2 regions of the Streptomyces sp. NPDC087844 genome follow, and region 1 is predicted to be linked to the other one. Evidence: riboswitches for the same ligand, from Rfam matches in the RefSeq annotation. Region 1 holds a riboswitch; the other holds the start of a gene.
The links. Region 1 has a riboswitch for cyclic di-AMP ahead of ACIOKD_RS16840 (transglycosylase SLT domain-containing protein). Riboswitches for the same ligand answer to the same signal wherever they lie in the genome.
Positions count from the first base shown of each region.

Region 2: it holds a riboswitch for cyclic di-AMP, as region 1 does, so the genes downstream of both, ACIOKD_RS18545 (peptidoglycan DD-metalloendopeptidase family protein) here and ACIOKD_RS16840 (transglycosylase SLT domain-containing protein) in region 1, are expected to answer to the same signal.

Region 1 is NZ_JBIUVD010000007.1:197,978-203,618, forward strand. It holds gene ACIOKD_RS16830 (peptide MFS transporter) at 1-1,398, shown strand, start outside; gene ACIOKD_RS16835 (CocE/NonD family hydrolase) at 1,409-3,445, shown strand; cyclic di-AMP (ydaO/yuaA leader) riboswitch at 3,812-3,974, shown strand; gene ACIOKD_RS16840 (transglycosylase SLT domain-containing protein) at 3,979-4,710, shown strand; gene ACIOKD_RS16845 (HAD family hydrolase) at 4,704-5,609, opposite strand.
Region 2 is NZ_JBIUVD010000008.1:215,209-220,849, forward strand. It holds gene ACIOKD_RS18525 (helix-turn-helix domain-containing protein) at 1-259, shown strand, start outside; gene ACIOKD_RS18530 (DUF6126 family protein) at 256-381, shown strand; gene ACIOKD_RS18535 (tyrosine-protein phosphatase) at 412-1,209, opposite strand; gene ACIOKD_RS18540 (alpha-galactosidase) at 1,378-3,486, shown strand; cyclic di-AMP (ydaO/yuaA leader) riboswitch at 3,771-3,946, shown strand; gene ACIOKD_RS18545 (peptidoglycan DD-metalloendopeptidase family protein) at 3,951-4,904, shown strand; gene ACIOKD_RS18550 (SGNH/GDSL hydrolase family protein) at 5,301-5,641, shown strand, end outside.

The sequences.
Region 1 (5,641 bases):
GAGGTCTGGGAGCGCTTCTCCTTCTTGGGGATGCAGGCGATCCTCGTCCTGTACTTCGCGGACACGGTCGCCCACGGAGGCATGGGCATGTCCGCCGGAACGGCCGCCTCCGTCTCTGCCGCGTACGGAACGCTGGTCTATCTGGTCTCGGTGGCCGGCGGCTGGCTCGCCGACCGGGTCCTCGGCTCGTACCGGGCGGTCCTGTGGGGCGGCGTCCTGATCGCCTGTGGCCACTACGCGATGGCGGTGCCCACCGCGGCGGCGACCTGGGCGGGTCTCGGCCTGATCAGCGCCGGGACGGGCCTGCTGAAGCCCAACGTCGCCACCATGGTCGGCAAGCTCTACCGCACCGACGACGAACGCCGTGACGCCGGTTTCGCGCTCTACTACATGGCCATCAACACGGGCGCCTTCGCGGGCCCGCTGATCACCGGCTGGCTGGGCGACCACCGGGGCTGGCACTGGGGCTTCTCCGCGGCGGCCGTCGGAATGACCCTCGGCCTGATCCAGTACGTGGCGGGCCGCCGTCACCTGGCCGGGCGCGGACGGGCGGCCGAGTTCGCGCTGCCGCCCCGCGCGATGCGCCGCGCGGTCCGTCTGATCGTCCTGGGGCTCCTGGTGGCGGCGGTTCTCGCGGTCCTGTCGGCCCTCTCCGGAGTGCTGACCATGGACCGCTTCGTGGACCTGCTGACGCTGATCTCGGTGATCGCGCCGGTGGTGTACTTCGCGGTGATGTTCAGGAGTCCGCGGGTGACGCCCGGGGAACGGGGCCGGATGCGCCCGTACATCGTCCTGTTCCTGGCGTCCACGGTCTTCAACTTCATCCTCTTCCAGGCGTACTCGACGATGATCCTGCTGGCCGCCTCGAACGCCGAGACGACGATCCTCGGCTTCGACTTCCCCGCCGGCTGGTACGCGTCCGCCCTGGGCGCCTTCGAGGTCGCGCTCGCCCCCGTGGTGGCCGCGCTGTGGGTGCGGATGGGGCACCGCCAGCCGCACGCCTCCAACAAGATCGCGTTCGGCGTGGTGCTCGGAGGGCTGTCGTTCCTGCTGATGGTGCTGCCGACCTCGGGCCACGACGGCGACGACTACCTGATGTCCGTCTGGTGGATCGTCGCCTCGTACTTCCTGCTGGGGCTCGGCGACATCCTCCTGGAGACCTCCGGCATGTCGGCCACCACGAAGCTCGCCCCGATGGCCTTCGCCAGCCAGACGATGTCCCTCTGGTTCCTCTCCCTGGCCCTCGCCAACGGCATCCAGGCCCAGACCGTGAAGCTCTACGACGACGTCTCCAAGCCCGCGTACTTCGGCGTCAACGGCTCGATCGCCGTGGCCGCCGGTCTGCTCGTGATCGCCGCGGCGCCCTGGCTGCGCCGCACGATGCACCCCGTCCACTGAGGTGACACCCATGCGCATCCGTACGTCCTTCCCCTACGAGACGTTTCACGAGGACATCCGCGTTCCCCTCACGGACGGAACCAAGCTCTACGCGCGCGTGTGGCGTCCGCTCACCGACGAACCCGTACCGGCCCTGCTCGAATATCTCCCGTACCGGCTGACCGACTGGACCGCCCCGCGCGACTGGCAGCGCCACCCCTGGTACGCGGGCCACGGCTACGCCTCCGTGCGCGTGGACGTGCGCGGACACGGCAACTCCGAGGGCCTGCCGGGCGACGAGTACGCGACGACGGAGCTGGCCGACGGGGTCGAGGTCGTCGACTGGCTCGCCGCACAGCCCTGGTGCTCCGGCAGGGTCGGCATGTTCGGCATCTCCTGGGGCGGCTTCAACTCCCTCCAGATCGCGGCTCTCGCGCCCGAGCCGCTCAAGGCGGTCGTCACGGTCTGCTCGTCGGACGACCGCTACGACAACGACGTGCACTACATGGGTGGTTCCGTACTCGCCGTCGACATGCACGCGTGGGCGGCGACCATGCTCGCGTTCGTGTCGCGCCCACCGGATCCGGCCTACGTGGGCGAGTCCTGGCGCGACCTGTGGGTGGAACGACTGGAGTCGGTCGATCCGTTCCTGCACACCTGGCTCGCCCACCAGACGAGGGACGAGCAGTGGCGCCACGGCAGCGTGTGCGAGGACTACTCGGCGATCCGCGCGGCCGTGCTCGCGGTCGGCGGCTGGCACGACCCGTACCGGGACACCGTGCTGCGGCTCGTGGAACACCTCCCGCCGGACCGCGTACGGGGCCTGATCGGGCCCTGGTCGCACCAGTACCCCGACCGGGGACTGCCGCCGGGACCGGCGATCGGCTTCCTTCAGGAGACGCTGCGCTGGTGGGACCACTGGCTGAAGGACACCGAAACCGGAGTCGGCACCGGCTCCGGCACCGGCACCGGCACCGGCACCGGGGTGATGTCCGAACCGCTCCTGCGCTCGTACGTCAGCGACTCGCACCCTCCCGCGACGGTGTACCCGGTGCTGCCCGGCCGCTGGGTCGGTGACCCCGCCTGGCCCTCTCCCCTGGTCGCCCACGTCCCGTACGCGCTCCAGGGTGCTCCTGTGGTGGTGCGCTCCCCCCAGCACACCGGGCTGGACGCCGGCCGCTTCTTCCCCTTCGGCAACGAGGCGGACCTGCCGCCGGACCAGCGGGAGGAGGACGCGCGGTCGGTGTGCTTCGAGTTCGACGTCCAGGAAGAGACCTGGGTACTGGGCCGCCCGCGCGTGCGCCTGAGGCTCACCTCGCCGGTGATGCGTGGACAAGTAGTGGCCCGTCTGTGCGACGTGGCCCCCGACGGCTCCTCGACCCTGGTCACCCGAGGCGTCCTGAACCTGACAGCCCGTCACGGTCGTGACCAGGTGGTTCTCTGGAAACCGGGCTCTACGGAGGAGGTGCTTTTCGAGCTGAACGGCATCGGCCACGCCTTCCCTCCGGGCCATCGCATCCGGCTCGCGGTCTCCTCCGCGTACTGGCCGTGGATCTGGCCCCAGCCTGGCTCGGAGGCGGGCTTCACCCTCACTCCGTCGGGGAGCGCGCTGGAACTCCCGCTCCGCGCACAGGAGTCGGACCCCTCCATCGTGTTCGAGGAACCGGAACAGTCGGCTCCGCTGGGCGTGAACTTCCCCGCCACACTGGACGAGCCGCGCCCAGAACGCCTCGTGGTCCGCGATGTGGCCAAGGGTGAATGGCGCCTGGAAGTCGATCCGCGGTACGGCGGCACCCGCGTCTATCCGGACGGCCTCGAATTCACCGAGGACGCGTTGGAGACGTACACGATCAATGAGTCCGACCCGTTGTCGGCACGCACGCGGTCCGACTGGTCCGTCCGGCTGCACCGGCCGGACATGCCGTGGGACGCGAGCGTCGAGACGCGCTCCGAAATCAGTTGCGACGAGACGGACTTCATCACGGCGAACGAAGTGATCTGCAAGGACGGCGACGAAGTGGTGTTCCACCGCACCTGGGAGAAACGCATTCCGCGCACGGCGGGATGAGTCGGGACGGGTTCGCGTACTCCTGCAACCACCCACGGCGACCGGTACCCGGCATCCGGTATCCGGCTACCCGGCATCCGACATGGCGGCACTCGCAGAACGCTGCGTATCACCTTTTTTATGGACATCGGGCACCGGTGCCAGTGAATTGGGTCACGCCCACCCGAAGTGATCGTTTTGTCGAGCCGGTCGATTTCCCTTTACAGAAGCCAAGTTGAACTTTGCCTTCCGTTTTGATCAAGCGATATTCGTCCGACAAGGCAGTTCATGGCCGTCGCTGTGCGAATTCGGGGCTTGTTCACAACATGTGCTCTCGCATACGTTCACGTCACTCCGGACGGAACGCCTAATCCTGCCGCCGCCCGGAAATCCCAGTCACCCATTCACTCGCGTACGGCAGGAGCGGGGGACCCAGGTAAGCCGCCGGTCCGGATATCGGAACGGCTAGGGGTCAAGTCGCGCCCACCACGCGGCCGGGCATCTCCCGCCCGAACCCGACAGCTCACCTCGCAGGCGCCGGAGAGGAATTCGCCATGCCCGCACGAGGCAAGCACCGCCGCCCCAGAAACAGCGCCCTCACCCGTGGCATCGTCGCCGCCGGGACGGGCGGAGCCGCACTCGCGCTCCCCCTCGTGGGGGCCACCGGCGCCCAGGCCGCCCCGAACGCGGTCCCGCAGGTCTCGCTGGTCACCTACAAGGTGGTCGAGGGCGACACCCTGACCAAGATCGCCAAGTCGCACACCACGGGCGACTGGAAGAAGCTCTACAAGGCCAACCGCGCGGTCATCGGCGACGACCCGGCGGTCATCCGGCCGGGCCTCAAGCTCACCGTGGGCACGAAGAACGGCCAGACCTCGGCCAAGACCGCCAAGACCGCCAAGGCAGCCACGACGTCCAAGGCGTCCACGGCCTCCGCCGTCACCCCGGCCTCCGCGACGACCTACACGGACGACCTCGACGGCTGGATCAAGCAGTCCCTGGACGTCATGGCCCAGCAGGGCATACCGGGCACCTACGACGGCATCTACCGCAACATCATCCGCGAGTCGTCGGGCAATCCGCAGGCCATGAACAACTGGGACTCCAACGCGGTCGCCGGTACGCCGTCGAAGGGGCTTCTGCAGGTCATCGACCCGACCTTCTCGGCGTACCACGTGACCGGTACGTCGCTGGACCCGTTCGACCCGGTCGCCAACATCACGGCGGCGTGCAACTACGCCGCCGCGCGCTACGGCTCGATCGACAACGTCTTCGGCGCCTACTGACCGACCCGTCGGCCGACCCGGGGGCCCGTCCCCCGGTCGGTCCGGTCGGTCCGGTCGGTCCGGTCGGTCCGGTCGGTCCGGTCGGTCCGGTCGGTGGGGAACATGCGCTCCAGGACCACCGCGATACCGTCGTCCTCGTTCGAGAGAGTGATCTCGTCGGCCACGGACTTGAGTTCGGGATGCGCGTTGGCCATCGCGACCCCGCGCGCGGCCCAGTCGAACATGGGGATGTCGTTCGGCATGTCTCCGAAGGCGATGGTCTGCGCCGACGTGAGGCCCAGCCGGGCGGCGGCGAGCGCGAGGCCCGTCGCCTTCGTGATGCCGCATGGCTGGAGTTCGACGGTGCCGGGCCCTGACATCGTCACGGTGGCGAGGGAACCGACCGCTCCACGGGCGGCGGACGCCAACTCGTCGTCGGAGAGCAGGGGATGACGCAGCAGCACCTTGCTGATGGGCTGATTCCAGAGGTCGTCGCGCCGCAGCACCCGTACCGCCGGAAGCGTCGGGTGGGGCATCTCGTAACCCGGCTCGATGAGCGTGAGACCGTCGACCCCGTCCTGGTCGACGGCCGCGTACACCTCGCCGACCTCCGCCTCGATCTTGCCGAGAGCCACCTCGGCCAGCTCTCGTTCGAGCGTGACGGACCACACCATGCGGTCCGCGCCGGCGTCGTACAACTGCGCGCCCTGTCCGCACACCGCGAGACCCTGGCTGCCGAGTTCGTCCAGCAGCGGCCGTACGCGCGGGGCGGGGCGCCCCGTCACCACGAGGTGTCGGGCGCCTGCCCCGACCGCCATCGCCAGCGCCGCGCGCGACCGGTCCGAGAAGGTGTCGTCGCCGCGCAGCAGCGTCCCGTCCAGGTCAGTGGCGATGAGTGAATATGCAATCGGTGGGGCCATGATCAGAGAATACGGATCGAATCCCCCAGCGA
Region 2 (5,641 bases), on a different contig from region 1:
GTGGCTGTACGTCCTGCACGGGCGGCTGCGGCTGCGGCTCGGGGACACCGCACACGTCCTCGAACCGGGTGACAGCGCCCACTTCGACTCGCTGACCCCGCACCGGATCGCCGCCGCGGACCGTGACGGGGCCGAGCTGCTCTTCGTACACACCCTGCTGCAGAGTCCGACGGCCGCGCTGTGTCTCGGGCCGGCGACGACCGTCACCGGCCCTTCCCTTTCCACGACTCCGACGACGATCTCAGGAGAAGGCTCATGAAGGACTTGGAGGAGAAGTTCCCACGCGCGCTGTGGGTTCGGCTCATCATCTATGTGGCGGTCGGGCACGTCTTCGCCGCCTTCGTCTACCTGCTCTTCACCCTGGGAGCCCAGAACCAGTAAGGGGTCCGGTAGGGGGTCCGGGCGGCCGGGTCAGTCGAGGAACCGCTGCCGCAGCCGCTCCCGTATCCCGGGGGTCACGCCGAGCGCCTGCTCCAGGTACGCGTCGACCCCGCCCCAGGTCTCCTCGATCGTGTCGAACGCCGCCGCCAGGTACTCGGCGCGTGCGTCGAAGAGCGGGCTGAGCAGCTCCATCACCTCGGGGGTGTACGCCGAGGAGGAGGAGCTGCCGCGGTGGACCTTGTAGCGGCGGTGCGCCGCGTTCGACTCCAGGTAGTCCGCCTCGATGGCCTCGCGCTCGACGCCCACGGCGAGGAGTGTCACGGCGACGGAGAGACCGGCCCGGTCCTTGCCCGCCGCGCAGTGCATCAGGGCCGGGACACTGTCCTCGGCCAGCGCGTGCAGCACCTGACGATGCTCGGCCGTGCGCTCCTTGATGATCGTGCGGTAGGACGTGATCATGCGGTTCGCCGCCTGGCCGTCCGCGAGCAGTTCCCGCAGCTCGTCCAGGTTCCCGTCGCGGACCATCTTCCAGAACTCGGCGCCGTCGGCGGGGTCCGTCAGCGGCAGGTTCACATTGCGCACCCCGGGCAGCTCGACGTCGGCGCCCTCCAGCCGCTGGTCGGCCGCATTGCGGAAGTCGAAGATCGTGTGCAGGCCCAGTGAGGCGAGGAACGCGGCGTCCGAGGGCGTCGCGTGCGCCAGGTGGCCGCTGCGGAACAGCCGTCCGTACGCCACCCGCCGGCCGTCCGCCGTCGGCAGGCCGCCCACATCGCGGAAGTTGCGTACGCCGGCCAGCTCGGGTTCGGTCGACGGGACCTGCTGCGTCACGGGGGCTCCTCCCCTCGGCCACCGACGCGGCTCGTCGGCGAGGTGCGTATCCGACGATACGACATGGGTTCGTGGGCCAATGAGTTGTCCACAGGCGTTGCCCGAAAGGCAGGTCGGCCCTGATGATGTTGGGGCTTGAGCGTGCCTGTTCGAATATGTGAGGGCTTGATGGTAGAGATCGGCGCAGACGGCCGTACGTGGCTTCTTTCGGGACCCACGAGCAGCTACGGCCTGCGGCTCGGTGACGAGGACGAGCTGCTTCATCTGCACTGGGGCCCGAGGATCGCGCTCGCCGACGCCGAGGCGCTCGCCGCGGGCCCGGGTCCCGAGTACTGGGCGTTCGAGGCCACCCTCGACGGCCATGAGGAGTACCCGGTCGAGGGCGGCCCCCGCTTCGTACGGCCCGCGCTCTCCGTGCGCACGCCGGAGAGGCGCGGCACCGAATGGCGCTTCGAGGGGTACGAGACCGCCGACGGGGAGGGGGCCGCCGAGGCCGCCGGTGACGAGTTGCGGCTGAGGTTCTCCGACTCCGGGCTCGGCGTCACGCTGCACTACCGGATGCGGGCGGGCACCGACGTCGTCGAGCGATGGGTGACCCTCGCCAACGAAGGGCCCGCCCTGGAGGTGCTGCGCGCCGACTCCGCGACCTGGACGCTGCCGCGGCACGACGGGTGGCGGCTGTCCCAGCTGCACGGACGCTGGGCGGCCGAGTCCCGGCTCGTGCGCTCCGAACTCACCTACGGCGAGAAGATCATCGGCAGCCGACGCGGGCACACCGGGCACCAGCATCTGCCGTGGGTCGCCCTGGACGCGGACGGCACGGCGACCGAGGAGCTGGGCGAGGTCTACGGCTGCGCCCTCGCCTGGTCGGGGACCTGGCGGATCGCGGTGGCCCAACTGCCCGACGCGCGCGTGCAGATCACCGGCGGGGCCGGATACGACGACTCGGGTCTGCTGCGGCTGGAGCCCGGGGAGACCTTCGTCACTCCCGTCTTCGCGGGGCTGTGGAGCGACGGCGGCTTCGGCGGGGCGAGCCGCGCCTGGCACGCGTACCAGCGCGCGCACGTGATCCCGGACGCGGACCAGGACCGGCCCGTGCTCTACAACTCCTGGGAGGCCACGGAGTTCGACATCTCCGAGGAGCAGCAGCGGGCCCTCGCCCGCCGGGCCGCCGACGCGGGTGTCGAGCTGTTCGTGGTCGACGACGGCTGGTTCGGGGCACGCACCAGCGACCGGGCCGGCCTCGGCGACTGGACGGTCAACCGGGACCGCTTCCCCGGCGGCCTCCGGCCCCTCAGCGACTACGTGCACGGGCTGGGGATGCAGTTCGGCATCTGGGTCGAGCCCGAGATGGTCAACCCCGACAGCGACCTGTACCGCGCGCACCCGGACTGGGCGCAGTTCCAGCCGGGACGGAAGCGGACGGAACTGCGCAATCAGCTCGTCCTGAACCTCGCCCGCGAGGACGTCCAGGAATACCTGTGGGAGCAGCTCGACGCGCTCCTGGCCAGTGCGCCGATCGACTACGTGAAGTGGGACTTCAACCGCTGCTTCACGGACGCGGGGTGGCCCGGCGAGGCGTACCCGCAACGGTTGTGGGTGGATCATGTGCACGCCCTGTACAAGCTGTTGGACCGGCTGCGGGCGGCCCACCCGGGCGTAGCCTTCGAGTCCTGCTCGGGCGGCGGCGGCCGGATCGACCTCGGGATCATGGCGCGTACGGACCAGGTGTGGACCTCGGACAACACGGACCCGCTGGACCGGCTCGCCATCCAGCACGGCTTCAGTCAGGTGCACCCCGCGCGGGCCATGGCCGCCTGGGTCACCGACAGCCCGAACACGCAGCTCAACGGACGCGTCAGCTCGCTGCGCTTCCGGTTCGTGAGCGCGATGGCCGGGGTGCTCGGCGTCGGCGGCGACCTCACCCGCTGGACCGAGGAGGAGCTGGCCGAGGCGCGGACCTGGGTGGAGCTCTACAAGGAGATCAGGCCCGTCGTGCAGGGCGGTGAGCTTCATCGGCTGCGGGCGCCGCAGGGCGGACTGAGCGCCGTCCAGTACGTCCGTGACGGTGACGCCGTCGTCCTCGCCTGGCTCCAGGCCCAGCATTACGGAGAACCGGCCGCGCCGGTGAGGCTGCGGGGCCTCGACCCGTCGGCATCGTACAAATGTCTCGAAACGGGCGAAGTCCACCGAGGTGCGGTGCTGTTGCACCACGGGTTGCGGACGGGGTTGCGTGGGGACCTCGATGCGGCAGTTATCCGCCTGCGTCGCGTGTGACTGATGTGTCCGTAATGGAGCCTTCATTCCAACTCGCGCCGGAGTGAAGGCTCCTGGGGCGGTCCTTGGTGAGCAGCGTCATACCCGTGACGTTCCGCTGTCGCCATGCTCACGTAAGTCCGCTTTGTTTTCAGGGGTTCAACAAACCAGGGACAGCCCGTATTCACGCAGGGTGACCGGTATTTCGGTCGAGGATCAAGAAAACGGGGCACACAGGAAACCCTCAAGCTTGTTCCGGCCTCTTCATGTCGCTTACGTTCGCCTCCAATCCGGACGGACGCCCAATCCTGCCGCCGCCCGGAATCCGCACACTCACCCGTATGTGGCAGGAGCGGGGGACCCACAGGTAGTACGCCTGTTCCGGTCTCCGGAACGGCTTGGGGTTAAGTCGTGCGAAAGCACGGCCGGGCATCTCCAGCTCGCACCCGACAGCTCACCTCGCAGGCGCCGGAGAGGAATTCGTCATGCCCGCGAAGGGTAAGCACCGCCGTCCCAAGTCCCAGCGTTTCACCCGATCCATAGCCGTGGCCGGAACGGGGGGCGCAGCACTCGCCCTCCCGCTGCTCGGTGCCGCCGGAGCGCACGCCGCGACTCCGCAGACCGCCGCCGATTCCGTGTCGAGCGCCGCGAATGTCGCGAATGTCGCGAGCGTCGAGTCCGCCGCTGCCGCACCGACCGCGGAGAAGCAGGCCGAGGCGAAGGCCGAGGCGAAGAAGGCCGCGACCAGGACGTACGCCGTGCGTTCGGGCGACTCCCTGTCGAAGATCGCCGACACGCAGGACGTCAGTGGCGGCTGGAAGAAGCTGTACTCGGACAACCGCACGTCCATCGGCGGCGATCCGTCTCTCATCCACCCGGGCCTGAAGCTCGCCATCGGCGGCAAGGCGGCGGCTTCGAGTTCCGACTCCACCGCCCCCAAGTCGTCCGGCAAGTCCGCCGACAAGTCCGCCGACAAGCCCGCGGCCAAGAAGACGACCACGGCGTCCAAGGCCGCGGACACCTCGACGGCCACCGGCTTCTCGCTGCCGGTCTCGGGGGCTTCCATCGGCACCGCGTACAAGATGTCGGGCAGCATGTGGTCCAGCGGGTACCACACCGGTGTCGACTTCGTGGTTCCCACCGGTACCGCGCTCAAGTCCGTCGGTGCGGGCACGGTCGTCTCCGCGGGATGGGGCGGCGCGTACGGCAACCAGGTCGTCATCCAGCTCGCCGACGGCCACTACGCCCAGTACGCGCACCTGTCCTCCCTCTCCGTCTCGGCCGGTCAGACCGTGACCGGCGGACAGCAGGTCGGCCTCTCGGGTGCCACGGGCAACGTCACCGGACCGCACCTGCACTTCGAGATCCGCACCACCCCGGACTACGGCTCGGACGTGGACCCGCTGGCGTACCTGCGCGCCAAGGGCGTCTCCATCTGACGCCGGCCGACGCCTGCTGACGCCTGCTGACGCCTGCTGACGCCTGCCGACGCCTGCTGGTGTCGGCCGACGCCTGCTGGTGTCGGCCGACGTCGCCGACGTCGATTCGCGTCGATCGGTGCCGACCGCCCGGCTCGTCTCCGAAGGCCGGACCCTGTGATCCCCGGGGTCCGGCCTTCGGCATGTCCCGCTCCCCCGACGACCTCCTCGCCACACCCCGCGGCGCCGGGAGCTGCGGCAGCGCCACCGAACGCGTCCCTTATTCCGGGATTGACCAACACTTGACGAGTGGCTTATCTCACCGGGCGTCAACCCCGTCCTACGGTCGCGTAGGTCACACCTCAAGGTGAATCATGGGCCGACGTGGCAGACGATTCGAAAGACGACAACAGATCAGTGATCGGGTCGTACGTGGCGGTGGGGGACAGCTTCACCGAGGGCGTCGGCGACCCTGGTCCGGACGGGGCGTTCGTCGGCTGGGCCGACCGGTTCGCGGTACTGCTCGCGGACCGGCGGCCCGAGGGCGACTTCGATTACACCAACCTCGCGGTTCGCGGGAAGCTGCTCGACCAGATCGTCGAGCACCAGTTGCGGCGGGCCAGGGAGCTCGCGCCGGACCTGGTCTCCTTCTGCGCGGGCGGCAACGACATCATCCGGCCGGGCACCGATCCCGACGAGGTCGCGGAGCGATACGAGCGTGCCGTCGCCGACCTCACGTCGGCCGTCGGCACGGTCCT